DNA from 3 places in the Alitiscatomonas aceti genome. Region 3 is predicted to be linked to each of the others. Evidence: a T-box and tRNA genes for the amino acid it is inferred to sense, from the RefSeq annotation. Region 3 holds a T-box; the other regions hold tRNA genes.

Region 1 (9,992 bases), on a different contig from region 3:
GCAGTGATACAGGTGATCAGCGGAAGGGACACACTTAAGGCCGCCATGGCCGTGGTGCCATTTTCGATCCTTCCGATGAACATCCGGTCCACCATGTTATATAAGATCCCCACCAGCTGGGCGATGATGGAGGGGATGGAAAGTGAAAGCATCAGTTTCCATATGTTCCCCGTTTCCAGCCTGCTGTTTCCGTTATTTTCTGTCTTTCCCTGCTGTTCCATATCCGCCGCCTCTTATTTACTGCTTTTCGTGGGTCCTGTGCATGGAGAAGGACTCCATATCATAATTCTTTAAGTTCTCCCATACGCCTCTCTCATCGGCCTTTCCGATCAGAGCGTCCCGGTCCTTCTTAAAGGTCGTCTCCTGCTTTAAGTTGCTGGGGCCGCCTACGCAGCCGCCCTGGCACATCATGCCTTCGATGAAGTCCTCGGGGAGCCTTCCCACCTTCATAAGGAGAAGAGCCTTCTTCACATCGGCCGGGCCGCTGCATCTTGCTACCTTGATATCGGTGCTCTCTCCCTGCTCCTTTAAGCACTGGATCACCGCATTGGTAACGCCGCCGCCGTTTCCGAACCGCTTACCGAACACGCTGGCTTCCTGATCCTTATACTCCTCCGGCTCCAGCTCCACGTCCTTGGCCCGCATCAGTTCAATGGCCTCTCCGAAGGTCAGGACAAAGTCTGCGTTTCCTTCCACGCTCTTATCGGCTGCCTCGGCCTTTTTCGCCATACACGGCCCGATGAACACGGTAACAGTCTCCGGATCTTTGGCCTTTAACATTCTGGACACGGCACACATGGGGGAAACCGTGGTGGACAGGTTATCGATCAGAGTGGGATAATGTTTTTTGATCAGGTTCACAAAAGCCGGACAGCAGGAGGTGGTCATCTTCTTTCCTTCCTTATACGCCTCTGCCCACTCCATGGCCTCGTAAGCGGCCGTCATGTCTCCGCCGGCGGCAACCTCCACCATATCTGCAAAGCCGACCTTCTTAAGGGCCGTTCTCCAGCTTCCCATAGTAATATCGGCTCCAAACTCACCCTCTGCGGCGGGGGCCACCATGGCAACTACCTTCTTTCCAGCCTTAAGGGCGTTGATGACCTGGACGATAAACACCTTGGAGGTGATGGCTCCGAAGGGACAGCTCCTCACGCAGGCTCCGCACTGGATGCATTTCTTCTCGTCGATCTGGCAGATACCCGTATCCAGATCCATGGTGATGGCGTCCACAGGACATGCGCGGCGGCAGGGACGGATCAGCTCCGCAATGGCGTTGTACGGACATGCCTGGGCGCATTTTCCGCATTCCTTACATTTATCCGGATCGATATGGGCCCGGTCACGGCCGATGGAGATGGCTCCAAAATTACATGCATTCTGGCAGGCCTTACCCATACATTTCTGGCAGTTGTCTGTCACCACGAACCGGGTGATCGGGCACTCCTCGCAGGCAGAGGGGATCACCTGGATCATATTGTCGCTATGCTTTCCGCTGGGACATTTCCCCTCAGCCAGACGGACTCTCTGGCGGATGATCTCTCTTTCTTTATATACACAGCAGCGGAACTGGGCTTTCGGTCCCGGGATCAGCTTAAAGGGGATCTCATCCCTCTTTTCATCCAGTTCTCCGGAAAAGGCCAGCTTTGCTACCTCATGCAGAACGTTATACTTGATCTTTAACAATGCCTCGTCATTGGTCCTCATACTTGATTCCTCCTGATATCCTTCTGAAATCTTTCCTTAATCCTATACCGTTCTATATTATCGCATATCCGGACGGTCTCCGCAATATGAAACCTGTATAATTTTTAACGGGATTTCACTGTTTTTCTTTATTTTATTAAGAGACCGTATAATTTCTGCCGCCGCTTTGACAAACCCTGGCCCGTGTGATATATTGAAGCTGTTCGTGCTGACCCCGAAGGGCGCCGGCGCTTTCTGAGGGAAAAGGCGATGAGATCCTGTACAGAAAGGAACAGATTATGGAAACACGCGTAGCGCTCATTGGGATCATGGTGGAAAATGCAGAATCCGTAGAAAAGCTCAACGACCTCCTCCACCAGTACCGTTCATACATTATCGGCCGCATGGGCGTGCCTTACCGTGAAAAGGGCCTTTCTATCATCAGCGTCGTCCTGGACGCGCCTATGGACAAGATCAGCAGCCTTTCTGGAAAGCTTGGAATGCTGGACGGAGTCAGCACAAAAACAATCTATTCCAGGAGGAATTAATATTATGAAAAAATTCACATCCTTCATTCTTGCCGCAGCCCTGGGCATGGCGCTCCTTACGGGCTGCGGTCCTGAAAAACCGGCGGAGACCTCCGCTGCGGGATCCGCAGAGTCCCAGACCGCTGCGGCTTCTTCTAACGCAGAGGCTTCTGTCCCTGAAACCAATGAAAAAGAATCCTCTGAGGCCGCAGCAGCAGGAAAAGAATCCTCCGGCGGCAGCGGGGACGGCACCGTGATCCGCGTCGGCGGCTTAAAGGGCCCCACCACCATGGGCCTTGTGAAGCTCATGGACGACACAGAGAACGGAAAAGCCCAGAATGATTATGAATTTACCATGGTGACAGCCGCTGACGAGCTGACAGCCCTGGTGGCAGGAAATAAGGTGGACATTGCACTTCTTCCCGCCAATGTTGCCGGAGTCCTCTACAACAAGACAAAGGGCGGGATCTCTGTCATCGACGTGAACACCCTGGGCGTTTTATACCTGGTATCCTCCGACACCTCCGTCACCTCCATTGACCAGTTAAAGGGAAAGACCGTATACCTCACCGGAAAGGGCACCACTCCGGAATATTCCCTCCGCTATCTGATGTCCGCTGCCGGACTGACCGAGGATGATGTGACCCTGGAGTTCAAATCCGAGCCTGCGGAGGTGGCCTCTGTCCTGGCGGAGGATCCCAGCCGCATCGGCCTTCTCCCCCAGCCCTTCGTTACCTCTGCCCTGGCCCAGAACGAGAGCCTTTCTGTGATCCTGGATCTGACAAAGACCTGGGATGAGGCCCAGGAGCAGGCCGAGACCAAAAGCCGCATGATCACCGGCGTGACCATCGTAAATAACGATTTCCTGGCCGCCCACGGCGACCTGGTGGATACCTTCCTTTCTGAGCATGAGGCGTCCATCCGCTTTACCTCTGAGGATCCCGACACAGCTTCCATGCTGATCGAGGCCGCCGGGATCGTTCCCAAGGCTGCCGTGGCGAAAAAGGCCCTGCCTGGCTGCAATATCGCCTTCCTGTCCGGCGGTGAGATGAAAACGGCTCTGTCCGGCTATTTAAAGGCCCTCTTTGACCAGAACCCTGCCTCCACAGGCGGAGCCCTGCCGGATGACGCCTTCTACTATACGGGAGCCGTTTCCAACTAAATGACCGGGCCGGAGCTTCCGGCTCTATATGTAAAGGAGCAGATACTTCCATGCACAGATTCCCAGACTGGTCCCGAAGGACCGCCATTCTGCTGTTCTGGCTGTTTTTGTGGCATCTGGCATCCCTGGCTGTCCAGAACCAGATCCTTCTGGTGGGGCCCCTGGATGCCTTAAAGGCCCTGGCTGTACAGCTTGCCTCCCCAGCCTCCTGGGGAGCCCTCTGGTTTTCCTTCGGCCGCATCAGCCTGGGATTTTTTATGGCCTTCCTGGCGGGTCTCCTGACCGGCTCCCTGGCCTTCTGGAAGCCCCTGGCAGGTGAGATCCTGGAACCGGCCATCCAGTTCATGAAGTCCGTGCCCGTGGCCTCCTTCGTGATCCTGGCCCTCATATGGACCGGAGCAGAAAACCTTTCGGTCTTTATTTCCTTCCTTGTGGTCTATCCGGTGATCCATATAAACACCCTGGCCGGACTCTCCCATGCGGATCCGGGTCTTCTGGAAATGGCCCGGGTCTTCCGGGTCCCGGTCTGGAGGCAGGCCCTTTCCATCTACCGGATCTCTCTGTATCCATACCTGGAAAGCGCTCTGAAGACCTCTCTGGGCATGGGCTTTAAATCCGGCATCGCAGCCGAGGTCATCGGCGTTCCCGGCGGCTCCATTGGAGAAGGGCTTTATATGGCCAAGATCTATCTGAGCACCGCTGACCTCTTTGCCTGGACCCTCATGATCATCGCCGTCAGCTCTGTCTTTGAAAAGCTGTTTCTTCTTCTGTTAAAGACCATTGCCGGAAACGGCGTTCCCGGAAAGGAGGAAAACCATGCTGCTTCCGTCTGATCCCGCCTTCCGGGTCACCGTCCGGGACCTGACAAAATCCTATGGGGACAGTCTTGTGCTGGACCATGTATCCCTAAATCTGGAAAGCGGCTGTCCCTGCTGCCTTATGGCTCCCTCGGGAGCTGGAAAGACCACGCTTTTCCGGATCCTCATGGGACTGGAGACCGCTGATTCCGGAACCATAGAGGGCCTGGAGGGCCGCTCCTTTTCTGCGGTTTTCCAAGAGGACCGCCTGCTTGAGGGATACACCGTCCTCCAGAATATCCGCTTCGTCACCGGCCGCGGGTATCCTGCCCATGAACTGACTGCCATCATAAAGCACCTTCTGCCCGAAGATTCCCTTAAAAAGCCAGTGTCGGAATTTTCCGGCGGCATGAAGCGCCGTACCGCCATTCTGCGGGCCATCCTGGCCCCGGCTGATATCGTCCTCATGGACGAGCCCTTCACCGGCCTGGATCCGGACACAAAGCAGCAGGCCGCCCGTATGATAAACAAATATACCGCTGGAAAGCTCCTTCTTTTTTCCACCCACTCACAAGAGGACGCCGCTCTCCTGGGCGCAGAGATCCTCCGGCTGGGCGAAAACGGAGGCCTCTGTTCCCCCGGGATCTGATCGGTCCCGGCAGGCAGAGGCCTCCGTCTTATATGGACCGCCCATGGCAGTCCTTTCCTGTTTTTTTGACTATTTTACGCACAGATACTCATGGTAAATGGCAGCCAGGGACTTTTTCACCAGCCGCTCAAACAGAGGAGCCACCCGGTCCGCCGTCTCCTGGACCTCCTTATGGCTCAAAGGCTGGGGAAGGATCCCGCTGGCCATGTTGGTGATACAGGAGATCCCGCACACGCTCATACCCATGTGGTTGGCAGCAATGGCCTCGCAGACCGTGCTCATGCCCACAGCGTCCGCTCCCAGAGTCCTGGCCATACGGATCTCCGCCGGCGTCTCATAAGCCGGGCCTGTGAACTGTACGTAAACGCCCTCCTGGATCGGGATGTTTTCCTCTTTGGCCACCCGCCGGATGATATCCCGGATCTCTTTCCTATACACATCACTCATATCCGGGAATCTTGGGCCTGCCTCCTCGTCATTGGGCCCGATGAGCGGAGACGGGATAAAGCTGCTGATATGATCGCTCATCAGCATAAAATCCCCAGCCTGATAGCCAGTGTTCACGCCGCCCGATGCATTGGTGAGGAATAACAGCTTCGCGCCCATGAGCTTCATTAAACGGATCGGCAGCGTCACCTCATCCATGGAATACCCCTCGTAAAAATGTACTCGGCCCTGCATGATCACCATGGGTACGTCCTCCACATAGCCGAAGATAAAACGGCCCTTATGCCCCGGAACCGTAGACACTGGGAAACCCGGAATGTCCTTATAATCCAGGATCTCTGCGATCTCCACCTTCTCTGCAAAGTTTCCCAGGCCGGAGCCCAGGACCAGAGCCGCCTCCGGCTTAAACGTGATCTTTTCCTTCACGCTCTCATAAATCTTCCGTACATCCAGCTTTCTGTCCATAGCCATTCCTCCTCATATAAATATTGATGATATATACTGCATTTTTCCGGAACGCTTAAGTCCTCCCGGCCATACCCTATCCCAGGATCCCCAGGTGCTCCAGAAGGATCTTGCAGCCCATGAGCACCAGGATCAGCCCGCCGGCAAATTCTGCCTTCCCTTTATATCGCAGGCCAAACACATGGCCCACCTTTACTCCGATGGAAGATAGGATAAATGTGATCACTCCGATAAACGTCACTGCCCAAAGGATATTGACATTTAAAAAGGCAAAGGTCACTCCCACCGCCAAAGCGTCGATGCTGGTGGCCACCGCCAGGGGGAGCATGGCCTTAAACCCAAAGGAGGAGTCCAGGGACTCGGCATCCGTATCCCGGGATTCCCGGATCATATTGATCCCGATGATCCCCAACAGGATAAAGGCGATCCAGTGGTCAACCTTCACGATCACATTCTGGAACTGGCTGCCCAGAAGATATCCCAGTGCTGGCATCAGCCCCTGGAAGCCTCCAAAATAAACGCCGCAGGTCAGGGCATGGCCCAGCTTAAGTCTCTGGACCGAAAGGCCCTTACAGACAGAAACCGCAAAGGCGTCCATAGAGAGACCCACGGCAATGATAAAAAGCTCTGTTAAGCTCATGGGAGTTCCTCCTGTCTCTTTTAAGTATTTTTCTCCGGGGAAGGCTTTCCTGTCACAATGTCATGGAACATGTCTTCCTATGATATAAAAAAGCACTGTACCTGTCGGTAAACCGGCAAATACAGTGGTCTTTTCATGCGGATGAAGGGACTTGAACCCCCACGGTTGCCCGCCAGCTCCTAAGGCTGGTGCGTCTGCCAGTTCCGCCACATCCGCATCGTGTCAAACACGCGCATCGTATTATACCACTGTCAGAAGGCATTTGTCAATCCCGTTTCGTCTCCAAGGCAGCCCGGCTGCCGCTGTTCACCAGAAAGCCCGTAAACAGCAGCATCCGCAGTCCTGCTCCTTTGGTCCTCTTCTGTATGCTTACAGATAATACTCGTTCTCCCGCCGTTCTGCCAGCCTGGACGAGAACTCCCTGGCAAACGCGTGGTATACCTCCACATCCATGTTCTTTGCATGAACTGGACAATTCCGGATACAGCGGAAGCAGGAAATACAGATCTCCGGATTCACCTGGAACTGGTCATTGATGGCCTGGACCGGGCAACCACGCTTACAGATCCCGCAGCCAACACATGCATCCGAGATCAAAGGCTTAAACTTCCCTCCGGGAACTGCTTCCTTTTTATAAGGACGGCTTCCAGGGATCGTGCTCTTCATGGCTTCCGACGCAGCCGCACGCTTTGCAAACTCTGCATCCGCCTTCAGGTCCTCCCCATCCGGACGCTCCGTCTGGATCTCCCCATATGTATGGCGTCCCACCAGGGCAGCCGCTCCCCTTACAGCAAATCCATGTTCCCTGGCAATGTCCTCCATCTCCACCAGCGCATCGTCATAATGACGGTTTCCATAGGTAGCCACGAGAATGCACGGCGTTCCATTTCCCTTTAACCCGGAAAGCCTGGGGACCGCTACCATAGGGATCCTGCCTGCGTATACCGGCATTCCAATGATCACCAGATCCTCCGGGCCAAACTGACAGGATACTCCCGTATCAGAAGGCAGCGTCAGATCCACTGTCTTATAGCCTGGATCCAGCGCCGCCGCCATGGCCTCCACACTTCTTTTCGTATTCCCCGTCGGAGAAAAATAAACTGCTGTAACCCCCATATATGTCGCTCCTTTTCACATAATTCTGTATATTTATCTGATTCTATTGTATCCTCCAAATCGCTGTCCGTCAACCCGGTTTCCCTCCTATTCTTTTTTCCTATCTTTCCTTTTTGAAGAATAAAATAGACAAATTCTCTGACAGCATGTATACTATTGATATTAGGTCAAAAATTTTTTGACCCGGACTTCATACGATGAACATATTTAAAAAATGGGAGGTAATACCATGGACAGAACTGAACAACTGAAAAATCTGGTGGAAAACTGCCGGGATCTGATCTTAAAGACAGAACGTGACATCTGGGCCAGCCCCGAGACTGGATACCATGAATGGAAGACCAACGCATACATGGAAAAGCTCTTTGAAGATCTTGGCTACACCCTCACAAAGGCTGGAGATATTCCCGGCTTCTATACAGATGTGGAAACCGGAAAGCCGGGTCCCAAGGTAGCGATCCTGGGAGAACTGGATTCCCTGATCTGCGGAAACCACCCGGACGCTGACCCGGAGACGAAGGCTGTCCATGCCTGCGGCCACAACGCCCAGTGCGCGACCCTGGCAGGAGTCGCCGCGGCCTTAAAGCAGCCCGGAGCCCTGGACGGATTATGCGGCTCCATCCGCCTCATGGCCGTTCCTGCGGAGGAGCTGATCCAGTTGGGTTACAGGGAGGGCCTCAGAAAGCAGGGAACGATCCATTATTACGGCGGTAAGGTGGAATTTATCTACCGCGGCTATTTTGACGGAGTCGACATGGCCATGATGATCCACGCCGGCAACATGCCGGAGGGAAAATACCTGACCATCAACCCCGGCTGCAACGGCTGTGTTGTAAAGAATGTGACCTTTGAGGGTGTGGCATCCCATGCCGGCGGTTCCCCGGAAAAGGGCATCAACGCCCTGTATGCAGCCACCACTGCCATGACCGCAGCCAACGCTCTCCGCGAAACCTTCCTGGACAATGAGCATATCCGTTTCCACCCCATCATCACCGAGGGCGGCGCAGCCGTAAACGCCATCCCCGAGAGGACCAAGGTGGAGACCTATGTGCGCGGCGCATCCTATGAGGCGATCGTGGAATACAATAAAAAGCTGAACCAGGCCATGGCCGGATCCGCCGCAGCCATCGGCGCCACCGTTCTTCTGGAGGACCGCCCGGGTTATTTCCCATTAAATAACGATAAGAACCTGAACGCTCTGGCAAAAGAGGCCATGGAGGCTGTTGGCGGCCCTGGCTGCGTAGAGGAGACCGATCACTGGGATACTGGCAGCACCGATATGGGAGATGTTTCCTCCATCATGCCGGCGGTCCATCCCTACGGCGCAGGAGCCATTGGAACCGGTCACGGCATGGATTATTACATTGACGATCCGGAACGGGCCTGTGTTGCTCCGGCTAAATGCCTGCTGATCATGGCTGACCGCCTTCTTTCCAATGACGCAGCCCTGGCGAAAAAGGTCCTTGCTGAAAGCAAACCGCGCTTTGCCTCCAAGGAAGAGTATCTGAAAGCCATCGAAAGTCTCAACATGACTAAAAATGCTGTGGTAAAAAAGGAAGACGGAACCGTTGTTCTGGATTTCTTAAAATAATTCAAGAGCCGGGGCCTCCATTTCTGGATCGCCCCGGCTTCACTTTATTTTGCCAGTTCTTTCACTGTATCTAAAAATTCCTGGGGCACCTTATAATAGAAGGCAGCCACTGAAACCGGGATATTGGCTCCCTTTACGGCGTTACTGGAATATACCCGTTCGATACAATCCGTATCCTTAAAGGTCGTGATCGTTTCGATCACCTCATACTCCGGCTCTTCACTTTCCTCTGTCTTATTATAATTTACCTCTACCTTTTCCCAGATCCTGAGTCCAAACTCCGGCACCAGATCGCCTGGCACCTCCGTGATCCGTTCCCACTCCGGAGATTCCAAAAGCTTCTGGATCACAGTCGGGTCCTCCGTCGTATTTACAGGCACAGCCGTACTTTCGGCTGTGAAAATTTCAATTTTATACTGCCCTTCCTCCACCGCAGCATCTTCTTCCGCATCTTCTGCCTTTTCTCCGCCACATCCAGAAAGCGCCAGCATAAGCCCCAGAAGAGCTGCTATCCATAATTTCTTCATCAATGAGGTCATCTCCTTATATGCTGCATTTTTATGAAGCCAATCATATCACAAAAGCAGCCATTATACAAGTCCGAGGCATTCTGCCAGCGGGACCCACAAAAACAGCGGAAGTCCCTATAAATCGGGACCTCCGCTGAAATGCACTCTCTTAAAAAGCTCGGGACGGGAGGGTCTGCCCCAGCGCAGCCCACAACAATGGGCGCAGCGAGGGCATTCGGACCTGGGCGTCAGCCCTGTGGGGGCGGAGACTGTCTCGTGCTTTCAGACTCTTTTTTATCTTTTTCTGCAAATAAAAAAAGCACGAGACGGGAGGGTCTGCCCCAGCGCAGCCCACGACAGTGGGCGCAGCGAGGGCATTCGGACCTGGGCGTCAGCCCTGCGGGGG
Region 2 (9,992 bases), on a different contig from region 3:
TTAAACCCACATCCACCATATAGTGGATCTCCAGCTCTTCCCGGCAGTTCTCGCAGGTCTTAATGTGCTCAATGAAATCCTCCAGCTCTGTCACCGAAAGCTGGTCGTTGATATACGGGATCACCATTTTCTCCGCTTCCATACATGTCATCACCGGCACGCTCCTTTCCATACTGCCGAAAAATGGAGGCAGCTCTTACTGCCTCCATCATACACCAGATCGGTCATTATTTCAACGGCGAATCTTTTTCAGCCTCCTGGACGGCTTTCTGATGGTCCCCGTTTTCCTCTGGCAAAGCTCTTTTTTTCTTCTTTACAAAAAGGAATACCAGGACAGCCGCCGCCAGGAGCGCACCTCCTGCCAGCGCCGGGATCATCCAGCCTCCCTTCGCACCTGCGCCTGTTTTTTCCGCCGTCAGCTCAAAGTCCGTCCAGGCAGTGGAGAACACCAGGGCGCTCTGGTCCTTTTTGCAGCCGGCCTCTTCCGTCCCCTGGGCTGTTTTTATGGTCAGAGAAGCGTTTTCCCAGTCCCTGGGAAGGATAAAGCGGTAGGTATAGGCTTCCTGGGACTCCTCCTCACCGCCCAGATCTCCGGTGAGCGTGATCCTCCAGGTCTCACGGTCCCTTTCCTCTGACAGCTTTTCTGCTGACAACTCTGTATCCTCATGGAAGGTGCCCTCGGCCAGGATCACAGCCCGCACGTCATCCCTCCGGGCGCTGCTTTCCACCGTGGTCACATGAGGCGTATAAACAGCCTTTAACACATGGTCAAAGGTGATGGTATCTTCGCCCACAGGCTCCCACTCTCCGTGATATCCCGGCTTCTGCGGCACGGAGGGAACGGCAAGGCCGGAAAGCGGCTCTCCATATTTACAGGAAACGCGGCCCGCCAGAGTGTCATCAGCGATATACGTCAGAGCAAATTTCCCGAATTCTTCCGGGGCGTTTTCTTCTGCCATGAGGCTTTCATAGGAAATGGGCTCGGCCTTTCCCGCGTAGCTGACTCCGTCGATGCCGGCGCTTCCATTCTCCACAAACCGGTTGCTTGAAATCTCGCCTTCATCATCCACACGGCCTGCAATGGCGCCGCAATACATCTCACCGTCCCCAATGGATACAAAGGCAAGATTTTCTGTCAGATTGTAGCCATCCCCGGCAATCCCCCCCACAAAGTTTTTGCCAGAAGCCATACATTTACTCTGGGATCTTCGGATGGTGGAGGCGGAGCTTCCGGCGATTCCTCCCACATAGCTTCCATCAGTGCTCTCCACATTTCCGTAGTTCCGGCAGTCCAGGATATATCCCAGATCCATGCGGCCAACGATACCTCCTGCGTAGTCTTTTTTGGAGGTGACGGGTACCCGGTTCTCACAGTTTAACAGAATCGCCCGGGTTTCGTAGTGAAAGCTGAAGGAATCGTCCCCGACCCGCTCAATGTCCTCCTCCGGATCCAGCATACTTTCCACAGCCATGGCTCCGGCTACGCCTCCGGCGTTGATGTCTCCTTCCACCACACCGTTGTTAATGCAGCCCTCGGCCTTTCCGACGGTGGTCTGATAGATCTCTTCCTCGGATACGTCGCTCCAGAGATCGTCCTTATCGGACTCCCTGGCATCGTCCGCCGCGTCGTCCAGCACATCGCTGATGACCTGGAGCTGGTCCTTTAGGCTCCGCATATCCGCAGAAAGGGCGTCTCCAGTGGCTCCCACCTCCTGGTTCAGGAGATCCAGCTGGTCTCCGATGGCGCTGACGGAGTCATGGACCTGGTCTCCCTTGGCCTTATAGTCGTCACCCAGGGACTTGAACTGGATGTCATCCCGGTCCGAGAGATCCTGGAACAGGCGGTGTACCTCCGCGGCTGTGTCAGCCACATCATAGGAGACGTGCTCCAGGGTATCCATGGCCTCCTCCAGGCTCCCGGCGCTGCCCCGGAGCTTGTCGGCAATGGCAGGGAGATCCTTGATGGCTTCCCGGAACTGCTTTAAAGTCTCAAGCTTGCCCTGGGCGGCATTTTTATATTCCGCCGCCTGCTCCTCCATATCTGCGGCCAGCTCCGAGGCTCCCTCCAGATCGCCCTCCGCCAGGGCCTTCAGCATATTCTTTGCATCCTCACGTATGGCGGCGGCACATTCCTTCTGGATGGCGTTGTAATCCTTCATTTTCTGGATCATGTCCCGGAGCTCCTGCTCTCCTTTGGCCCCGGCGCCCAGGGCGCTTCCGGCCTCGTCCACGCAATCCTCCAGAAGCTCTACGCCTTCTCCCACTGTATCCAGGATCCCCTCAGCGCTGCTGGTGATCTCGTTTAACCGGTCCACTGTATCGCCGACCCGGTCCATGAGATCATTGATGACCTCCAGATTCCCGTCGGCCCAGTCCACAGTCATATCTGCCAGGTCGGAGGTGTGGTCCGAGGCAGATTCTGCATAATCAGAAATGGCGTCCAGACGTCTGGAGATTACATCCCGGTTTCCGTCCGTGTGGTCCATGGCGGTGTCGGCCAGGCTGGAAAGCACAGATAATTCGTGATCCAGCTTATCCAGGGTGTCCGTGGAAAAGATCAGCTGGATATCGGGGGCAAGCTGTCCGGCAATGCCGCCCACATCCTTCCTGCCGTTGATCTTTCCCTTGTTGGTACAGCCGGACAGGTAGCCGCTGGTACGCCCCACGATGCCGCCCACGTTGTAGCCCACATGGGGATAGCCCACTGCGCCTTCATTGGTGCAGTTTAAGATATTTCCATTGGAAAAGCCTGCGATCCCTCCCGTATCCTGGGATACCTCAGCCGTATCTCTGGCATTTTCCAGAGTGCTTTCTGTCCGGTCCAGCGCCGTATCCTTCACATCAGCCGGTGCCTCTTCCTCCAGACTGGCGCTGAGCCCTCCGGCCAGGGGATTGATCCGTGCATGGTTTACAGAGGCGGAAATGGAGCCGTCGTTCCGTCCGGTGATGCCCCCGATGTATTTTTCTCCCTGGACCATGCCGATGACCCGGCAGTTTTCGATCCGTCCCGTTTTTTCTGTGATGCCTGCAATTCCGCCCACATACATGGTCCCGTCGATGACGCCCTCAAAGCTGCAGTCCCGTACAATGCCGCGGACGCTGCCTGCGATCCCGCCCACATACTCCTGGGCGCCGTCCGCCGACACAGTGCCGGAGACGGTCAGTCCGTTTATAACGCCATCCTCTGCCACAAACCGGAACAGTCCCTGGTAGGAGTTGCCTCCGTCCAGATCCAGGCCGGAAATGGTATGGCCGTTTCCGTTGAAGGTACCGCAGAAGATCGGCACAGGAGAAACGTCTGTATCGGCCAGACTGATATCAGCCGTCAGATTTATGGTCTTTCCTCTGGACCAGGAATCCAGGGTGCAGTTTTTTGAAAAGGCGGCAAAATCCTCGGCGCTGGAGATCTGGACCGTTTCGCCGTCCGCATAGGCGGGAATGGATGAAAAGGAGGAAGCTGCCAGGACGGCGGACAGGATCACTGCCGATATTTTTTTTGCTTTATGCTTCATGGTCATTTTCTCCTTTCTCCGTATTTTTCTCGTTTTCATCTGGCTTTTCTTCCAGGCTGCCGGGATCTTCTCCATCCGGCAGCTCCCCGATGGCCTTCACCGCATCCGGATTTCCGGCAGAGATCACAGCGGAAACGTCTCCCATTAAGACTCCGTGGACCTCGGCGTCGATCTTACCGGAAACTGTGCCGCGGATCCGCCCGTCCAGCCGTACCATGCCCACGGCCTCTGTGGTCTGGACGATGGCCGGATATTTGATATTGAAGGTGGTCCGGTCGATGATGGTGTCTCCTAAAAGCAGAATACCCGGAAGGATCCCCATGACTAAGAGCATGGAGATGATGGTGCCGCGGCCGATGCACAGGCCTACGGCGTAAATGGCCGGATCCGTGGTCATCTTGCTGATGAAGATACCTGCGGAGGCCATGATGGTCCCGGAGGTGAATACCGTGGGGAACGACAGGTTCAGCGTTTCGATCATGGCCTCTCTCCGCGGCATCTTATTTTTCAGCTCCTGGTAGCGGCTGGAGATTACGATGGCATAATCAATGTTGGCGCCCATCTGGATGGAGCTGACGATCAGATAGCTTAAAAAGTATACGGGGCTGTTCTGGAGCGTGGGGAAGGAAAAGTTTAACCACACGCTTCCCTGGATCACCAGGATCAGCAGAACAGGAAGGCCCACGGACATGAAGGTGAATAAAAGCACCAGGATCACAAATACGATGGTCAGGACGCTGATGAGCGTATTGTCGTGGGAGAAGGAGGACGCAAGGTCATAATCGCTGGTGGAATTGCCCACCAGATAAAAGCTTCCGGCCGGATAATAGCCTCCGATCACCTCATGGAGGGTATCCAGGAACGCGAAGGTCTCCTGGCCCTCCTCCGGCAGAGCCAGATTTAAGAGCATCCGGGAGTATTTTTCGCTCTGGAGCTGCTCCTTGGCGTCATTGATCTGTTTGTTCAGGTCATCCAGATCACTTCTGGTATCGTCGTCCAGGGTGATATATCCCTGGTCCAGATACCCGTCGCCCACATACTGGTATAAAAACTGGAACATATCGATGATGGGGACCTTGAAAACGTCAATATTATTGATGATCCGCACATATTCCTCCCGGTCGGCGGCGTAGGCCTTATAGAACAGGCGGCAGATCTCCATATCCATATCCGTCAGCTCGGAAAACTGTCTGGGCGTCAGGGCGTCCGTCAGAACATATCCGTCCTTTACCTCCACGTTGGCCAGGCCCAGGGCTGTGTCCACCTGGGGAAAGGCGCTGAGACGTTTTAAAAGCCGCTCCTCTGTTTCATAGTCCCCGGCCGGGACCACCACTGCCAGGGTATTCTGGCTTCCAAAAACGTTGTCTATATTCTCCCTGGCGATCTCCGTTTCATTTTTCTTTTCAGTTTTCACTGTATTAGTGCCGTAGGAATACGGGCAGTTTCCAGCCAGATAGGCGGCGGCGGCAAAGGCGATTACAAACAGCGGCGGAGTGATGTATTTCAGACTGGTCACAAACCGCCCCCAGACGGTGATCTTCGGGATAAAGCTCTTATGGGGGGTCCGCTCGATGAGCTTGGAAAACAGCATAAGAAGCCCCGGCATTAAGGTAAATACCGAGAGGATACTGAAAAGCACGGCCTTGATAAGGACGACGCCCAGGTCCATGCCGATGCCAAACTGCATGAACATCATGGCGGCCAGGCCGGCCAGGGTAGTCAGGCAGCTGGAGGAGATCTCCGGGATCGCCTTGCTTAAGGCCAGGATACAGGCTGTACGGGTATCTGCCGTCTCCTTCTCCTCACTGAACCGGTGGCACAGGATAATGGCATAGTCAATGGCCAGGGCCAGCTGTAAGACCACGGCGATGGAATCAGAAATAAAGGAAATCTCTCCCAGAAGATAGTTGGTTCCTTTATTTAAGAGAGCCGCTGCCACAAAGGTCAGAAGCAGCACCGGGATCTCTCCATAAGTCCTGGAGGTCAGGAAGAGCACCACAAGGATCGTGATGGCGGCCACCACAAGAATGCTCTGCATTTCCTTTTCAAGCCTTGCAGACCCGTCCTCTCCTACCTCGGAGGAAATGGAAAGGTCGTAATCCTTTAAGGTCTCCCTTAACTGCACCATGGCCTCTTCACTGACGGGATCGTCGGTCTCTCCCTCAAAGGTCACGGAATACAGGGCGGCTGAATCCTTATAATAGTCGTCCCGGTCATCGGCGTCGATGGTATTTTCATCCTCGTCCACCTGATCGCCAAAGGTCACAGAGGAAACTCCCGGGATGGCCTCGATCACATCCTTCAGCTCCTCCGCATTTTCATATGTAATATTAGAAACCATGACCCGGGCTGTGCCAAAGGTGGTAAACTCGTCTTCCATCAGCTGGAGACCCTGCCGTGTCTCTGTCTCCTCCGGCAGATAATCGGTGATGTCATTATTCACCTGGACCCAGCCCTGCGAAATAAGGCTGAAGATGATCCCTGCTGTATACAGCAGGAAAAAAAGGTTTCTTTTATCCACGATCAGAGTTGCCAGCCGGACAAAGAAGCCCGGTTTCTGTCTGTTGTCTTCCATAATTTCTTTCTGCTCCTTCCTCTGTCTGGTCTGTTGTTTCAATGTACAAAACTATATATCAAACGCTGAAAACTTCCCATACACAATATTCGTCACTTGTGTAAATCTACACATTTTGATATAATTGTGGTGCGTTTACGGAAAAAAGATCACGATAATGGAGAGTATATGAAACGAAACGAATTGTCCCTGCACAGAAAAGAACAGATGGCGGCCTCTTTGAAAAAGCTGATGACGAGAAAAAATCTGGGCCGCATTACCATACAGGAGCTGGCCGACGACTGCGGTATTAACCGGTATACATTTTATTACCACTTCCAGGATATTTACGATCTGCTGTCCTGGACCTTCCGGCAGGATTTCGAGAAGCTATTTGCCGACCGGTCCCGGTGCCCTACCCTGGAGGTGTGGATCCAGAATCTGATCCGGTATTTAAAGGAAAATGCTGCGGTGTGTAAGTCTGCCCTGAGCAGCATGGGGGGCGATTCCTTCCGGCGGATCTGCGTGGAGGACATTTCCGGAATGATGCATGACCGGCTGCGGGAGCTGTGCCGTGGGCGGGCGGTACCCGATGATTACCTGGATTTTCTGGCTGCGTTTTACCTGGAGGCTGTTTCCGGGATCATGATCGGCTGGATCCAGAGCGATATGGAATCCTCCGAGGAGCAGCTGACCCGGTATCTGCTCATTGCCCTGGAGGGTTCTCTGGAAACCTCCCTGGACCGGTATGTGCGGAGCAGCCGCATGACGGAAGAAACAGGCTGATCCTCTTCCTCCCAGGGCAGATGGCATCTGGGAGTTCGGTTCTCCCGGATGGTTTATGGAAAGATACGAAAAAAGGCGCTGTACACAGGAAATTTCCCTTGCGTACAGCGCCCTTTCTGGCAGTGCCGGCAGCCGGACTTGAACCGGCACGAGGTTGCCCCCGTCAGATTTTGAGTCTGATGCGTCTGCCATTCCGCCATGCCGGCATCGGTTCAAAACCGAATATAAGTCTATCATAGGTTTTGAAGATTTGCAAGGGAAATTTTTATTCGGAAAAATCTGCCGGTCTGAAGGGCCGGCAGATCCATCTTTTTAGTGGTGGAACAGCCGGATCCCCGTAAACGCCATGGTCATGCCATACTTATTGCAGACCTCGATGACATTATCGTCACGGACAGAGCCGCCTGGCTGGGCAATGTATTTAACACCGCTCTTATGGGCTCTTTCGATGTTGTCTCCAAAGGGGAAGAAGGCATCGGAGCCCAGGGCCACATCCTGCATCTGATCCAGCCATGCCCGCTTCTCTTCTCTTGTGAATACCGGCGGCTTCTCTGTGAAGATCTTCTCCCACTGACCGTCCGCCAGCACGTCCATGTATTCGTCCCCGATATAAACGTCGATGGCATTATCCCGGTCGGCCCGTTTGATCTTATCGATAAACGGAAGGTTCAAAACCTGGGGAGCCTGCCGTAAGAACCAGTTGTCTGCCTTCTGGCCTGCGAGACGGGTACAGTGGACTCTGGACTGCTGGCCCGCTCCGATACCGATGGCCTGGCCGCCCTTTACATAGCACACGGAGTTGGACTGGGTGTACTTTAAGGTAATAAGGGCGATCATCAGATCTACCTTTGCAGCTTCCGGCATCTCCTTATTATCTGTAACGATGTTGGACAGGAGATCTTTATTGATATCCAGCTCATTGCGTCCCTGCTCAAAGGTAATGCCAAAGACCTGCTTGCGCTCGATGGGATCGGGAACGTAATTTTCGTCGATCTGGATCACATTGTAATTTCCATTTTTCTTTGCCTTTAAGATCTCCAGGGCCTCCGGCTCATAGCCCGGAGCAATGACGCCGTCGGAAACCTCTCTTTTAATGAGCTTCGCCGTATCCACGTCGCAGGGATCGGAAAGGGAAATAAAGTCGCCGAAGGAAGACATACGGTCCGCTCCTCTGGCCCTGGCGTATGCACAGGCCAGGGGGGAGAGCTCTCCCAGATCGTCTACCCAGTAGATCTTCTTTAATACGTCGTCCATGGGAAGGCCCACAGCGGCTCCGGCCGGGGATACGTGCTTAAAGGATGTGGCTGCGGGAAGTCCGGTGGCCTTCTTTAATTCCCTTACCAGCTGCCAGCCGTTAAAAGCATCTAAAAGGTTGATATAGCCCGGTCTTCCATTTAAGACGGTGATGGGCAGTTCGCTTCCATTCTCCATGAAAACCCTGGACGGTTTCTGGTTGGGGTTACAGCCGTATTTTAATTCCATCTCTTTCATTGAAACGTCTCCTTTTGTATATGATCTGTTACTTATTTTTATTTACGATCCTGGTCTCATACGTTCCTGTGGCAATATCAATGAACCGTACGAACAGGGAAACCTTGTTATCCTGGTTTAAGCTGTTCCATACCATCTCTGTAAATTCGTCGATGGTCCCGTCGATCTCCACCCGCTTCGGCTCGCCTTCAAAGCTGGGAAGGGGATTTCCGTCGCCCATGTACGTATGGATGAACCGGCCTTCGCCGTTTAAAGGCTTTTCATAGGCATAGGTAAACCGGCAGCAGCTTTCCGGATTTCCATTGCTGCTCTTTAAGATGGACATGGCGTAATTATAGCCTCCATTTTCAATGTGCATGATCCCGGAGATACGGGGCGTGTAGTTGGGTCCGTCCGGCTCAAATTCCCGGCAGCGTAAGGACTGCTCAAAGGTGAGCTGCTTATCCATTCCCTCGTAGATGGTGTCGGTCTGGTCTCCATTGGTCACAATGGTCTTATTGCCCAGGACACGGACCGGCGCATAGATGATAAGGCTGGGATCGGAAAGCTTTGCCGGATCGAAGGCCTGGGTGCGGATCCCCTCTCCCTCTTCTACAAATACGCGGTTCCTGCTGTTTTCGCTTCTGCCCATGATGAAATACGCGGTGACAGCCTTTGCTCCGTCTTTGGATCTGCCGATGACGATTCCTCTGCCCGGATAGGAATTACTCCTTAATTCCTCTGCAAGTGATAATAATTTCATAGGATACTCCTCCAGATTATTAGTTTTCGCTGTTTTTATAAGAAAAGGGAGATGGCAGCCCGGCGGGTATAGCCCTCTTCCAGTTCATGCTGATGGTAAAGATAGCCTTCATCCTCATAATATCTGGCCTGCTTTGGACATTTTTTAATGCAGGCCCCGCATTTGATACAGATACCTGTATATTCCCGCACGTTTTCATGGCTGATGGAGCCCATGGGACAGACATCGGCACAGATCTTACAATCGTCGCAGGCGTCAGAAACCAGGGATTTTACCTTCCGGATATCAATGGAAACGCCCTTCCGGTCTCTGGGCTGGTAGTAGCCCCGGTAGGGATGGGGTACGCCATCCACTTCCACAGGGGCAGGCGCTTCTCCCTCTGGAAGCCCCTTCACCTTCTCCGCAACCTTTCCGGCAAAGGCCAGGGCCTCTTTCATATCGTCTGCATCGGGACGGCCGGCAGCCAGGGTCTTTGAGAAGGAATGCTCGCCTACAAAGGCAGCGGCAGCCACTGTATGGAAACCGGTATTTTCCAGGATGTCCCGCAGCTCAATGAGGCCGTCGTCGAAATTTCTATTTCCAAAAAGCACCACCGGAACCGCAAGAGCGCCGTTTCCCTGAATGGTGGCCAGGTATTTTAACAGTACATTGGGAACGCGCCCGGCATAGACCGGCGTTCCGAAGATCACCAGATCGTCTTTCCCCGCAGCAAAACCGTTTTCTCTCATTCCGGGAAGGGTAAAATCATAATCCTCCCGTTCTGCCCCAAGAAGCCGCGCCGCCTCATCGGCAATGGTCAGAACTGTTTTCTTGGTGGTATCTGTGGCGCTGAAATAGACCGCCCATACTTTTTTTCTTTCCATGGTGTTTGACCTCCCTAACAGGACATAGTCCTTCATTATGTACA
Region 3 (9,992 bases):
CGCCAATCATGTATACAATCCATTTTTCTATGAGGGGACAAAGACGTATATCTACGAGGTCATGGAGCAGCTGGGGAGGATCCCGGAACATCTGGTGATCCCCGTGGGAAACGGTACGCTTTTCCTGGGGGCTGTAAAGGCCCTGGAGCATCTGCTGGAAAGTGGAGCCATTGTCTCCATGCCCCGGATCCTGGCGGTCCAGAGCGAAAAATGCGATCCCTTATTAAAGGCGGCCCAGGAGGGCAGCCGGGAGCCCGCCAGGGTATCTCCGGAGCCCACACTGGCCGAGGGCATTGCCATTGGAGTTCCTATGCGGGGAGAAGAGATCCTGGAGTACGCTTATAAATATCATGTCCAGTTCATCCATGCTCCGGAGGAGAAGATCCTGGAGGCCAGGGAGATCCTGGCCGGAAAGGGGATCTATTGTGAACACACCACTGCAGCCAATTACGCGGCCTACCTGGAATTCTGCCGCCAAAACGGAGAGACCAGAGACTGCCTGATCACCATGTGCGGAGCGGGGCTGAAATCCGATCATTAAGGGAGCTGTCCCAGGGAAAGGGCGTGCCCCGGCCGGTTGGAATGCAAAAATAGGAGATAGAAAAACAGAGAGCCAGCCACTTAAAAATGGCGGACTCTCTGTTTTTGTAACTATTTCAGATACTGCATCAGTTCTGAGAGGGTATCAATCGTCATCGCGGTCGTCGTTGTAGTCATCGCGGTCGTCGTTGTCATCGTCCCGGTCGTCTCTGTCATCCCTGTCATCGTCCCACCGGCCATCGTCATCCACCCAGCAATGGTCCGGGGGCCAGCCGCTGGTCAAAAGGGAGCCATCGCTGTTCAGAAAGTACCATCCGTCGTCCAGCTCCACCCATCCGGTGGCCATATATCCGGAATCATGGAAATAATACCATTTTCCGTCAATAAGCTTCCAGCTTTTTTTCACATAATCGTCGTCATCATCCTGGTCGTCATCGTCATCGACTTCATACCACCAGCCGCTGGAATCCTGTTTCCATTCATCCGCAGAGGCAGAAAAGGGTAATGCGGCGGCCGCGGTCATGGCAGCCAGTAAAGTGATCAAAAGTTTTTTTCTCATCATTTCAGTGCCCCCCTGTCGTTTTTCTGATCGGTGAGTGGAGTATAATGGATAAAGGTATGAATTGAATCAAAGGTATGTAAAAACAGAGTAAAATCTGGAGCCCATGACAGCATATCTTCCATCAGTCCGATGTTTTAGAAAAATATTTTGTGCACTTTGCATATTTTACTTGTAATATTGCATGAATTTTGGTAGAATATCGTCATAGGTTCGGAGATGAAAATGAAATTGTCCGAAAACCAACGACTAAAACAGTACGGGAGGAATGAATATGGACGTTTATGGAACAAAACAGATCCGCAATGTTGTACTTTTAGGCCACGGTGGTGCCGGAAAGTCCACAGTCGCTGAAGCACTGGCTTATCTGACCGGCGTGACCAAGAGAATGGGAAAAATCTCTGACGGAAATACCATCAGTGATTACGATAAAGAAGAAATTAAAAGACAGTTCTCAATTTCTACAACCATGGTCCCCATTGAATACCAGGGCGCAGAAGGTAAAGTTAAGATCAACCTCCTGGATACTCCCGGATACTTCGACTTTGTGGGCGAAGTGGAAGAGGCTGTCAGCGTTGCAGATGCGGCTATTATCGTTGTAAACTGCAAGGCAGGGATCGAAGTAGGTACAGAAAAGGCATGGGAGTTATGCGAAGAGTACCGCCTCCCCAGGATCATCTTTGTGACCAATATGGATGATGACCATGCATCCTTCCGTGAACTGATCTTAAAGCTGGAAAAACAGTTTGGAAGAAAGATCGCCCCGTTCCAGGTGCCGATCCGTGAAAATGAAAAATTCGTCGGCTTCGTAAACGCTGTTAAGATGGAGGGCAGACGGTTTACGAATCTGTCCGACTATGAGGAATGTGAGATTCCCGAATATACGAAGAAAAACTTAGGGATCATCCGCGATGCCCTGATCGAGGCCGTGGCTGAGACCAGCGAGGAATATATGGAGCGTTATTTCTCCGGCGAGGAATTCACCCAGGATGAGATCTATACAGCCGTACAGACCAACGTCTGCCAGGGCAATATCGTTCCTGTCATGATGGGCTCCGGTATCAACTGCCAGGGCTTCCACGCTCTGTTAAACGCCATCGACCGCTACTTCCCGTCGCCGGATGAGGCTGGCGAGTGCATCGGCGTGGACGTTTCCAACGGCGAGCGTTTTACAGCTAAGTATAACGACGAGGTCTCCCTTTCTGCAAAGGTATTTAAGACCGTGGTGGATCCGTTCATCGGAAAATACTCCATGATGAAGATCTGTACCGGCATTTTAAAGCCCGACAGCACCATTTATAACGTAAATAAAGATGCAGAAGAAAAGATCGCCAAGGTTTATATGTTAAGAGGTAAGGAAGTGATCGAGGTTCCGGAGTTAAGGGCCGGAGACATCGGCGCTGTTGCGAAGCTAAGCGTTACCCAGACCGGCGATACCATCGCTTTGCGGAGCGCTCCCATCGTTTACCATAAGCCGAAGATCTCCACACCGTATACATATATGCGCTATATGGCAAAGACCAAGGGCGACGAAGACAAGATCTCCAGCGCGCTTTCCAAGCTTATGGAAGAGGATCTGACTCTGCGGGCTGTCAACGATGCAGAGAATCGTCAGAGCCTTCTTTACGGTATTGGCGACCAGCAGCTGGAAGTGGTTGTCAGCAAGCTCCTGGGCCGTTATAAGGTAGAGGTAGAGCTCTCCAAACCGAAATTTGCATTCCGCGAGACCATCCGCAAGAAAGTGGAGGCTCCCGGAAGATATAAGAAGCAGTCCGGCGGACACGGTCAGTTCGGCGATGTTAAGATGTCCTTTGAGCCCTCCGGCGATTTGGAGACACCTTATGTATTCGAGGAAAAAGTATTCGGCGGCGCAGTTCCCAAGAACTACTTCCCGGCAGTGGAAAAGGGCGTTCAGGAATGCTGCGTGAAGGGCCCGCTGGCCGCATATCCGGTGGTCGGCATCAAGGCTACTCTTCTGGACGGCTCCTACCATCCGGTGGACTCCTCCGAAATGGCCTTTAAGATGGCTGCGACCCTGGCCTTCAAGAAGGGCTTTATGGAAGCCGGTCCGGTGCTCTTAGAGCCCATCGCCTCCTTAAAGGTCGTGGTTCCGGATAAATATACCGGCGACGTAATGGGAGATCTGAACCGCAGAAGAGGCCGCGTTCTTGGAATGAATTCCTTACACGGCGGAAAACAGGAGATCGTGGCGGACGTGCCAGTATCTGAGCTTTATGGTTATAATACGGACCTTCGTTCCATGACCGGCGGTATCGGCGTATTTTCTTATGAATTCAGCCGTTACGAGCAGGCTCCCGGCGACGTTCAGAAGAAGGAAGTGGAAGCAAGGGCAGCAAGCCTTGATTCTTCCGAGTCCTAAGATACAGAAATAAGCGGTCCCCTTCCCGGGTTTCGGAAAATTTCAGAAATCCTGGGGAGGGGACTTTTGCAGTACGGTCCCGGCAGACGCCCGCCAAGGCTGGGAACGCAGATACAGGAGCGGACGGACACGAAAAGGAGAAAAATATGTGGGAAATTTGTAAAGATTTACAGGATGAGATCGTAACCATGCGCAGGGACCTGCACCAGATCCCAGAGATCGGGGGAGACCTGCCGGAGACCAAGGCATACGTAATGAAGAAGCTGACAGAAATGGGGATCCCATTTACTGAAAATAAAAGCGACAGCGGCCTTATGGCTGAGATCCGGGGAGGAAAGCCGGGAAAGACCATTGCCCTCCGGGCTGATATGGATGCCCTGCCCATCCAGGAGGCCAATGAAGTGGAATATATCTCCCGGCATGAAGGAATCATGCACGCCTGCGGCCATGACGCCCATACGGCCATGCTCCTGGGGGCAGCCAGGGTATTGAGTGAAAATAAGGACCGGATCCCAGGTACAGTCCGCCTTTTATTCCAGACCGATGAGGAGGGTTCCAGAGGAGCGGAGCGCACCATAAAGGAAGGCGGGATCCAGGGGGCGGACGCAGTGTTCGGCACCCATATCGGAACCATACTTTCTAAAGACATCCCGTCGGGAACCATGGTATGCACGCCGGGCTGCTGTATGGCGTCTTTCGATAAATTTGTGATCCGGGTAAAGGGTAACGGCTGTCATGGCTCCACACCGGAAAAGGGCGTGGACCCCATTAATATCGCTTCCCATATTGTGATCAATCTCCAGGAGATCGTTGCCAGGGAGATCGCGGCCACGAAGCCGGCAGTGCTGACCATCGGCCATATGGAGGCCGGGTTCGCATACAATGTGATCCCATCGGAAGCTCTGATCGAGGGGACCATCCGTGCCCTGGAGGAGGACGTCCGCCAGGAGCTGGCCAGACGGATCAAAGAGGTGGCGGAGGCCACGGCCAGGACCTTCCGCGGTGAAGTGGAGTATGAGATGATCTGGGGAGCTCCGCCGGTGATCAGCGATCCAGAGATGGCGGCTCTGGCAGCAGATTGTGCAAGAGAGGTGGTCGGGGAGAGCCGTGTCATCGACCATGTGGACGCGCCCAACATGGGAGGCGAGGACTTTGCTTATTTCCTCAATCAGGTGCCGGGAGCCTTCATGTTCTTAAGCTCCTCCAACCCGGAAAAGCACACCGACGTCCCCCATCATAACCCCAGGTTCAATGTGGACGAGGATGTGCTTTGGATCGGATCAGCCATGTTTGTAAAGATCGTGGAAAGATTTCTGGAAATAGAATAAAAGAACAGAGGATGCTGCTTTATTTGCCCAGCAGCAGCTTTACGATCAGCACCACCACCACGCAGATCATCACGGGCCGGATGATCTTTGCTCCGTTTTTCACGGCAAAGCCTGCGCCGATGTAATTTCCCAGGACGTTGCATACGGCGCATGGAATGCCGATGGCAAAGGGAACGTTTCCAGAAAGGATGTAGCTGATGAGGGCGGTATAGTTGGAGACGATCAGGACCATCTTTGCATTCCCGGAGCTGGTGCGGATATCATAGTGGAACAGGAATGTAAAGAGCAGCATGGCGATGGTGCCGCCGCCGGGGCCGTAAAGGCTGTCGTAAAGGCCGATGGTCATACCAGTGATTAGGGCCATGAGAATGTTCCGGGCCGTCAGAGGCTGCTCCTTTGCCGTGTAACTCCAGGCGTTTTTCACGAAGATCACCAGAACGGCGGTCAGGGGCAGCAGTACCATGAGCATGGACCGGATCTGGGCGTCGGTGAGGTAAAAAATGATCCGGGTGCCTAAAAAGGAGCAGAGGAACGAGGAAACGGCGCTGACAGCTGTGATCTTAAGATCCAGACAGCCGCTTTTAAAGTATTTATATGCGGCGGCGGTGCTTCCGAAGGCACATTGGAACTTATTGCATCCATATACGTAATACATGGGCATTCCGCACATCATATAGGCCGGCATGGCGATGAGTCCGCCGCCTCCGGCGATGGAGTCGATGAATCCGGCGACAAACAGCATGGGACAGAGCCAGATCAGATTGTGAACGTATTCCATAGCAGTAAAATCCCCCTTGTGGTTTTGTTTTTTATCATTTGTGCCCTACCATCATAAACTGGTTCATGGAAATAGTCAAATGATTTTGGATTCATCACCGGGTCCGGCCTCCGGGGAAGCTGCCTGGGACCGGAAGGAAAGGAGGCTGAAGGCGTGAGCAAAGAACAAAAGAGGATGGCCGCGATCTTTCTGTGCATCATGGGGATCGTGGGAACGCTGATGGCCTTGAAGCGGTAAGGGCTTCCGGAGGGACCGGAACGATAAAGCACCTTCCTCCGCCGCTATGACGAAGGGAGGTGCTTTTCTGCACGGACAGTCCGATCAATTAAAATTGTGCTGCGGTGATAACATGAAAAAATTGGAAATAGCTTTTACAGATACAAGAGAAAAAGTTGTGATTGATTGATGAAACTTCTGGACAGAAGGATATTATATTCGTATAGTCGGATTAAATGAGGATAAAATAAAAAAGTATATCCAGGACCAGGAAAAGCATGATATTGCAATGGATAAGTTAAGTGTAAAAGAATATGAGGACCCTTTTAAGGGTTAATGCCAAGCAGTAACAATACCCATTAAGGGACGACGAGTCAAGAGCAATATGGCTTGAACGGGGATGTGGGAAGGGCTATGTAAACAGAAATCCAACAGCTAAAAGAGAAGGCCAGCGCCTTGAGACGTTGGCCTGGTAACAAGGGATTATAGCTCTGGAGCAAATCACCCATGGAACGGGTGATTATGATTTTGTTGTTTTGGGAGTGAGCCGATCATACTGAACGGTGACTTCTCCAGTGACGATGTTGATTTTTTCTTTCTTCAGTAGTGTGTAGCGCGGCTGGCCCTGAGCTTAGTCCTTCTCCGCTTTTGGGAAGAAAGTGCGGCACACCTGGGTATCATTCCCTGTGCGCTTGGCCAGAAATTCCTCCAAATGGACAAGTGGCTTCAATCGTGGCTCCATCTGTTGGAAAAATACGCTCTGTTGTGTCTGGGCGAATGTCAGCTTACCGGATAAAATCTCCTGCATAATATTCGCCCGCCTGCCGGTCAGAAAGCGGATATTGTCTGTCAGTTTATGTAAGCCTGCCAAGTGATGGAAGTCCGCCCGATCAAAAGAAATGGTAAACTCCAGTGTTTTTCCTTTTCGTCCGGCAACAATATGGTACTGATAGGGCAGCAGGCGTTCAAAACCCGCTGCACATTCCTGTAATAAATCCATCAAAATTCCTCTTTCTTAATGAAAAAAGACCCTGCCTTATAGCAGGGTCTTTTGGAGCATTTTCTTTCGGCCTTAACAGCCTACGCCGGTTTGAGGTTTCACTGCACAACCCCTCCTGAAAGCTCCGTAAGACAATGCCTGCCGGCGCACCCTCTTACTTCAACGCTTTGACAGACACACGCCGTTGCCTGTCTTGTACTATTATTATACGCGGCAAACGAAAATATGTCAATCCCCATGCAAAATCCACACTGAGAAAACAGTATGTCGCAGGGCAATGGATTCCGGCACTTGACAGAAAAACCGAAATATGATACATTAAATTCCAGTTCAAAAACTTAGAAGAGGAGCAGTAGGGACGGAATGGGATCCAGAGAGCCGCTGGGTGGTGCGAAGCGGTTTCCGTGAAATTCTGAACTCGCCTCGGAGTTGCATGCTGAAGGGGATTTTTTAGTCTCTGGGTAGGCAGAGCCGGTCCGACCGTTACCAGGAAATGAGTGCGTGAAAGCCCAGGGCCTTCACGAAATAGAGTGGTACCGCGTGTGAATCAAGCCCCACGTCTCTATGAATGGATAGAGACCTGGGGCATTTTTGTTTCACTGGGAAGTTCCGTTCCCGGCGAGGCATATACACTGGTGATCCGTACCAAAGGAAATGGAGGAAATCGTCATGGCACAGTACAACCATGCCGCCATTGAGAAAAAATGGCGGGAAAACTGGGAAAAGAATCCCATCAACGTAAACGATGGAAAAAAAGAAAAATATTACTGCCTGGATATGTTCCCGTATCCGTCCGGCAGCGGCCTTCACGTTGGCCATTGGAGAGGCTATGTGATCTCTGATGTGTGGAGCCGCTACCAGCTTTTAAAAGGAAAATATGTGATCCATCCCATGGGGTGGGATGCCTTCGGCCTTCCGGCTGAAAACTACGCCATTAAAATGGGCGTGCATCCGGCCAAATCCACAGCCGCCAATGTGGCCAACATCAAGCGCCAGATCGGTGAGATCGCAGCCATCTATGACTGGGATATGGAGGTCAATACCACAGATCCGGCCTTCTATAAATGGACCCAGTGGATCTTTGTCCAGATGTTCAAAAAGGGCCTGGCTTATGAAAAGGAATTCCCCATCAACTGGTGCCCGTCCTGTAAGACCGGTCTGGCCAACGAGGAAGTGGTCAACGGCTGCTGCGAGCGCTGCGGAACTCCGGTGACGAAAAAGAACCTGCGTCAGTGGATGCTTAAGATCACGGCCTACGCAGACCGGCTGTTAAACGATCTGGACAAGCTGGACTGGCCGGAAAAGGTTAAAAAGATGCAGACCGAGTGGATCGGAAAATCCTACGGCGCAGAGGTGGAATTCCCTGTGGAAGGCCGGGATGAGAAGATCACAGTCTACACCACACGCCCGGATACCTTACACGGGGCTACCTTCATGGTACTGGCTCCGGAGCATAAGCTGGCAAAGGACCTGGCTACTGACGAGACCCGGGAGGCCGTTGAAAAATATATTTTCGATGCTTCCATGAAATCCAACGTGGACCGTCTCCAGGATAAGGAAAAGACCGGCGTGTTCACAGGAACCTACGCCATCAACCCCTTAAACGGCGCAAAGGTTCCCATCTGGCTGTCTGATTATGTGCTGGCCGATTACGGTACCGGCGCCATCATGTGCGTACCGGCCCACGACGACCGTGACTTTGAATTTGCAAAGAAATTCAATATCCCGATCATCCAGGTCATCGCCAAGGACGGAAAAGAGATCGAAAATATGACCGAGGCCTATACGGAAGCCTCCGGTACCATGATCAATTCCGGCGACTGGAACGGCATGGAGTCCTCTGTCCTTAAAAAAGAGGCGCCGGTGATGATCGAGAAAATGGGCATCGGAAGAAAGACTGTCAACTATAAGCTCCGTGACTGGGTATTCTCCCGGCAGCGTTACTGGGGCGAGCCGATCCCCATCATCCACTGCCCCAAGTGCGGCAACGTTCCGGTTCCCGAGGACCAGCTTCCGCTGACACTGCCCGAGGTGGACAGCTACCAGCCCACAGGCACCGGGGAATCTCCTCTGGCAGCCATCGACTGGTGGGTCAACACCACATGTCCCTGCTGCGGCGGTCCGGCCAAGAGAGAGACCAACACCATGCCCCAGTGGGCCGGTTCCTCCTGGTATTTCTTACGGTATGTGGACAGCAAAAACGATAAGGAGCTGGTATCCAGGGAGAAGGCAGACAAGTATCTTCCGGTGGATATGTACATCGGAGGCGTAGAGCATGCGGTGCTCCATCTGCTTTACTCCAGGTTCTACACCAAGTTCCTGTATGACATCGGCGTGGTGGATTTTGACGAGCCCTTTAAGAAGCTGTTCAACCAGGGTATGATCACCGGAAAGAACGGCATCAAGATGAGTAAATCCAAGGGCAATGTGGTGTCTCCGGACGATCTGGTCAGAGACTACGGCTGCGATGCACTGAGAATGTACGAGCTGTTCGTGGGCCCGCCGGAATTAGACGCCGAGTGGGATGACCGCGGCATCGAGGGCGTTTCCAAATTCTTAAAGCGTTTCTACAACCTGGTCCTTGACAATAAGGACAAGGATGTGAAGGAAACAAAGGAGATGCTGAAGCTGCGCCATAAGCTGGTCTACGATATTGAGACCCGGTTTAACCAGTTCAGCTTAAATACAGTGATCTCCGGCTTTATGGAGTACAACAACAAGCTTTCCGAGCTGGCAAAGAAAGAGGGCGGAATCGACAAGGAGACCTTAAAGACCTTCGTGATCCTGCTGGCTCCCTTTGCTCCCCACCTGGGCGAGGAGCTGTGGAGAGAGCTTGGCGGCACAGACAGCGTATTTCATGCCACATGGCCGGAATGCGACGAGGAGGCCATGAAGGACGATGAGATCGAGATCGCTGTCCAGATCAATGGAAAGACCAGAGGAGTGATCATGGTTCCCGCCGAGATCTCCAAAGAGGAGGCCATCGCGGCAGGAAAAGAGGCTGTGAAGGATAAGCTCACAGGCACCATTGTGAAAGAGATATACGTTCCCAGAAAGATCGTAAACATTGTGCAGAAATAATTAAAAAGCATAAAGAGGGGCTGCTGCAGAATCCTTTTGCAGCGGCCTCTTTGCGTCTGTCCATGGAGGTTTATATTTTCTTATGCATAACAGGGAAAATGTTACAAAAA

The links. A T-box is a leader RNA that pairs with one kind of tRNA and senses whether it is charged. The one in region 3 lies ahead of leuS (leucine--tRNA ligase), so its partner is inferred to be a tRNA-Leu.
Region 1: it has a tRNA-Leu gene. The T-box ahead of leuS (leucine--tRNA ligase) is inferred to sense a tRNA for this amino acid. The anticodon was not compared.
Region 2: it has a tRNA-Leu gene. The T-box ahead of leuS (leucine--tRNA ligase) is inferred to sense a tRNA for this amino acid. The anticodon was not compared.

The regions. Positions count from the first base shown of each region.
Region 1 is NZ_JAOQJF010000016.1:4,002-13,993, reverse strand. It holds gene OCV69_RS09230 (MATE family efflux transporter) at 1-221, opposite strand, end outside; gene OCV69_RS09225 (4Fe-4S dicluster domain-containing protein) at 238-1,704, opposite strand; gene OCV69_RS09220 (TM1266 family iron-only hydrogenase system putative regulator) at 1,983-2,231, shown strand; gene OCV69_RS09215 (ABC transporter substrate-binding protein) at 2,236-3,372, shown strand; gene OCV69_RS09210 (ABC transporter permease) at 3,423-4,205, shown strand; gene OCV69_RS09205 (ATP-binding cassette domain-containing protein) at 4,189-4,818, shown strand; gene OCV69_RS09200 (purine-nucleoside phosphorylase) at 4,888-5,730, opposite strand; gene OCV69_RS09195 (manganese efflux pump MntP) at 5,807-6,370, opposite strand; tRNA gene OCV69_RS09190 (tRNA-Leu) at 6,507-6,586, opposite strand; gene OCV69_RS09185 (4Fe-4S binding protein) at 6,740-7,486, opposite strand; gene OCV69_RS09180 (amidohydrolase) at 7,716-9,077, shown strand; gene OCV69_RS09175 (hypothetical protein) at 9,122-9,607, opposite strand.
Region 2 is NZ_JAOQJF010000014.1:4,148-14,139, reverse strand. It holds gene OCV69_RS08460 (anti-sigma factor family protein) at 1-151, opposite strand, end outside; gene OCV69_RS08455 (hypothetical protein) at 228-3,512, opposite strand; gene OCV69_RS08450 (efflux RND transporter permease subunit) at 3,502-6,087, opposite strand; gene OCV69_RS08445 (TetR/AcrR family transcriptional regulator C-terminal domain-containing protein) at 6,256-6,852, shown strand; tRNA gene OCV69_RS08440 (tRNA-Leu) at 6,976-7,058, opposite strand; gene OCV69_RS08435 (phosphoribosylaminoimidazolecarboxamide formyltransferase) at 7,165-8,343, opposite strand; gene OCV69_RS08430 (IMP cyclohydrolase) at 8,372-9,085, opposite strand; gene OCV69_RS08425 (EFR1 family ferrodoxin) at 9,121-9,948, opposite strand.
Region 3 is NZ_JAOQJF010000002.1:33,791-43,782, forward strand. It holds gene OCV69_RS01050 (threonine synthase) at 1-541, shown strand, start outside; gene OCV69_RS01055 (hypothetical protein) at 686-1,102, opposite strand; gene OCV69_RS01060 (elongation factor G) at 1,374-3,479, shown strand; gene OCV69_RS01065 (M20 metallopeptidase family protein) at 3,626-4,807, shown strand; gene OCV69_RS01070 (sulfite exporter TauE/SafE family protein) at 4,827-5,585, opposite strand; partial or broken gene OCV69_RS01075 (IS200/IS605 family transposase) at 5,998-6,138, shown strand; gene OCV69_RS01080 (PBECR4 domain-containing protein) at 6,433-6,801, opposite strand; T-box leader at 7,132-7,368, shown strand; gene leuS (leucine--tRNA ligase) at 7,471-9,882, shown strand.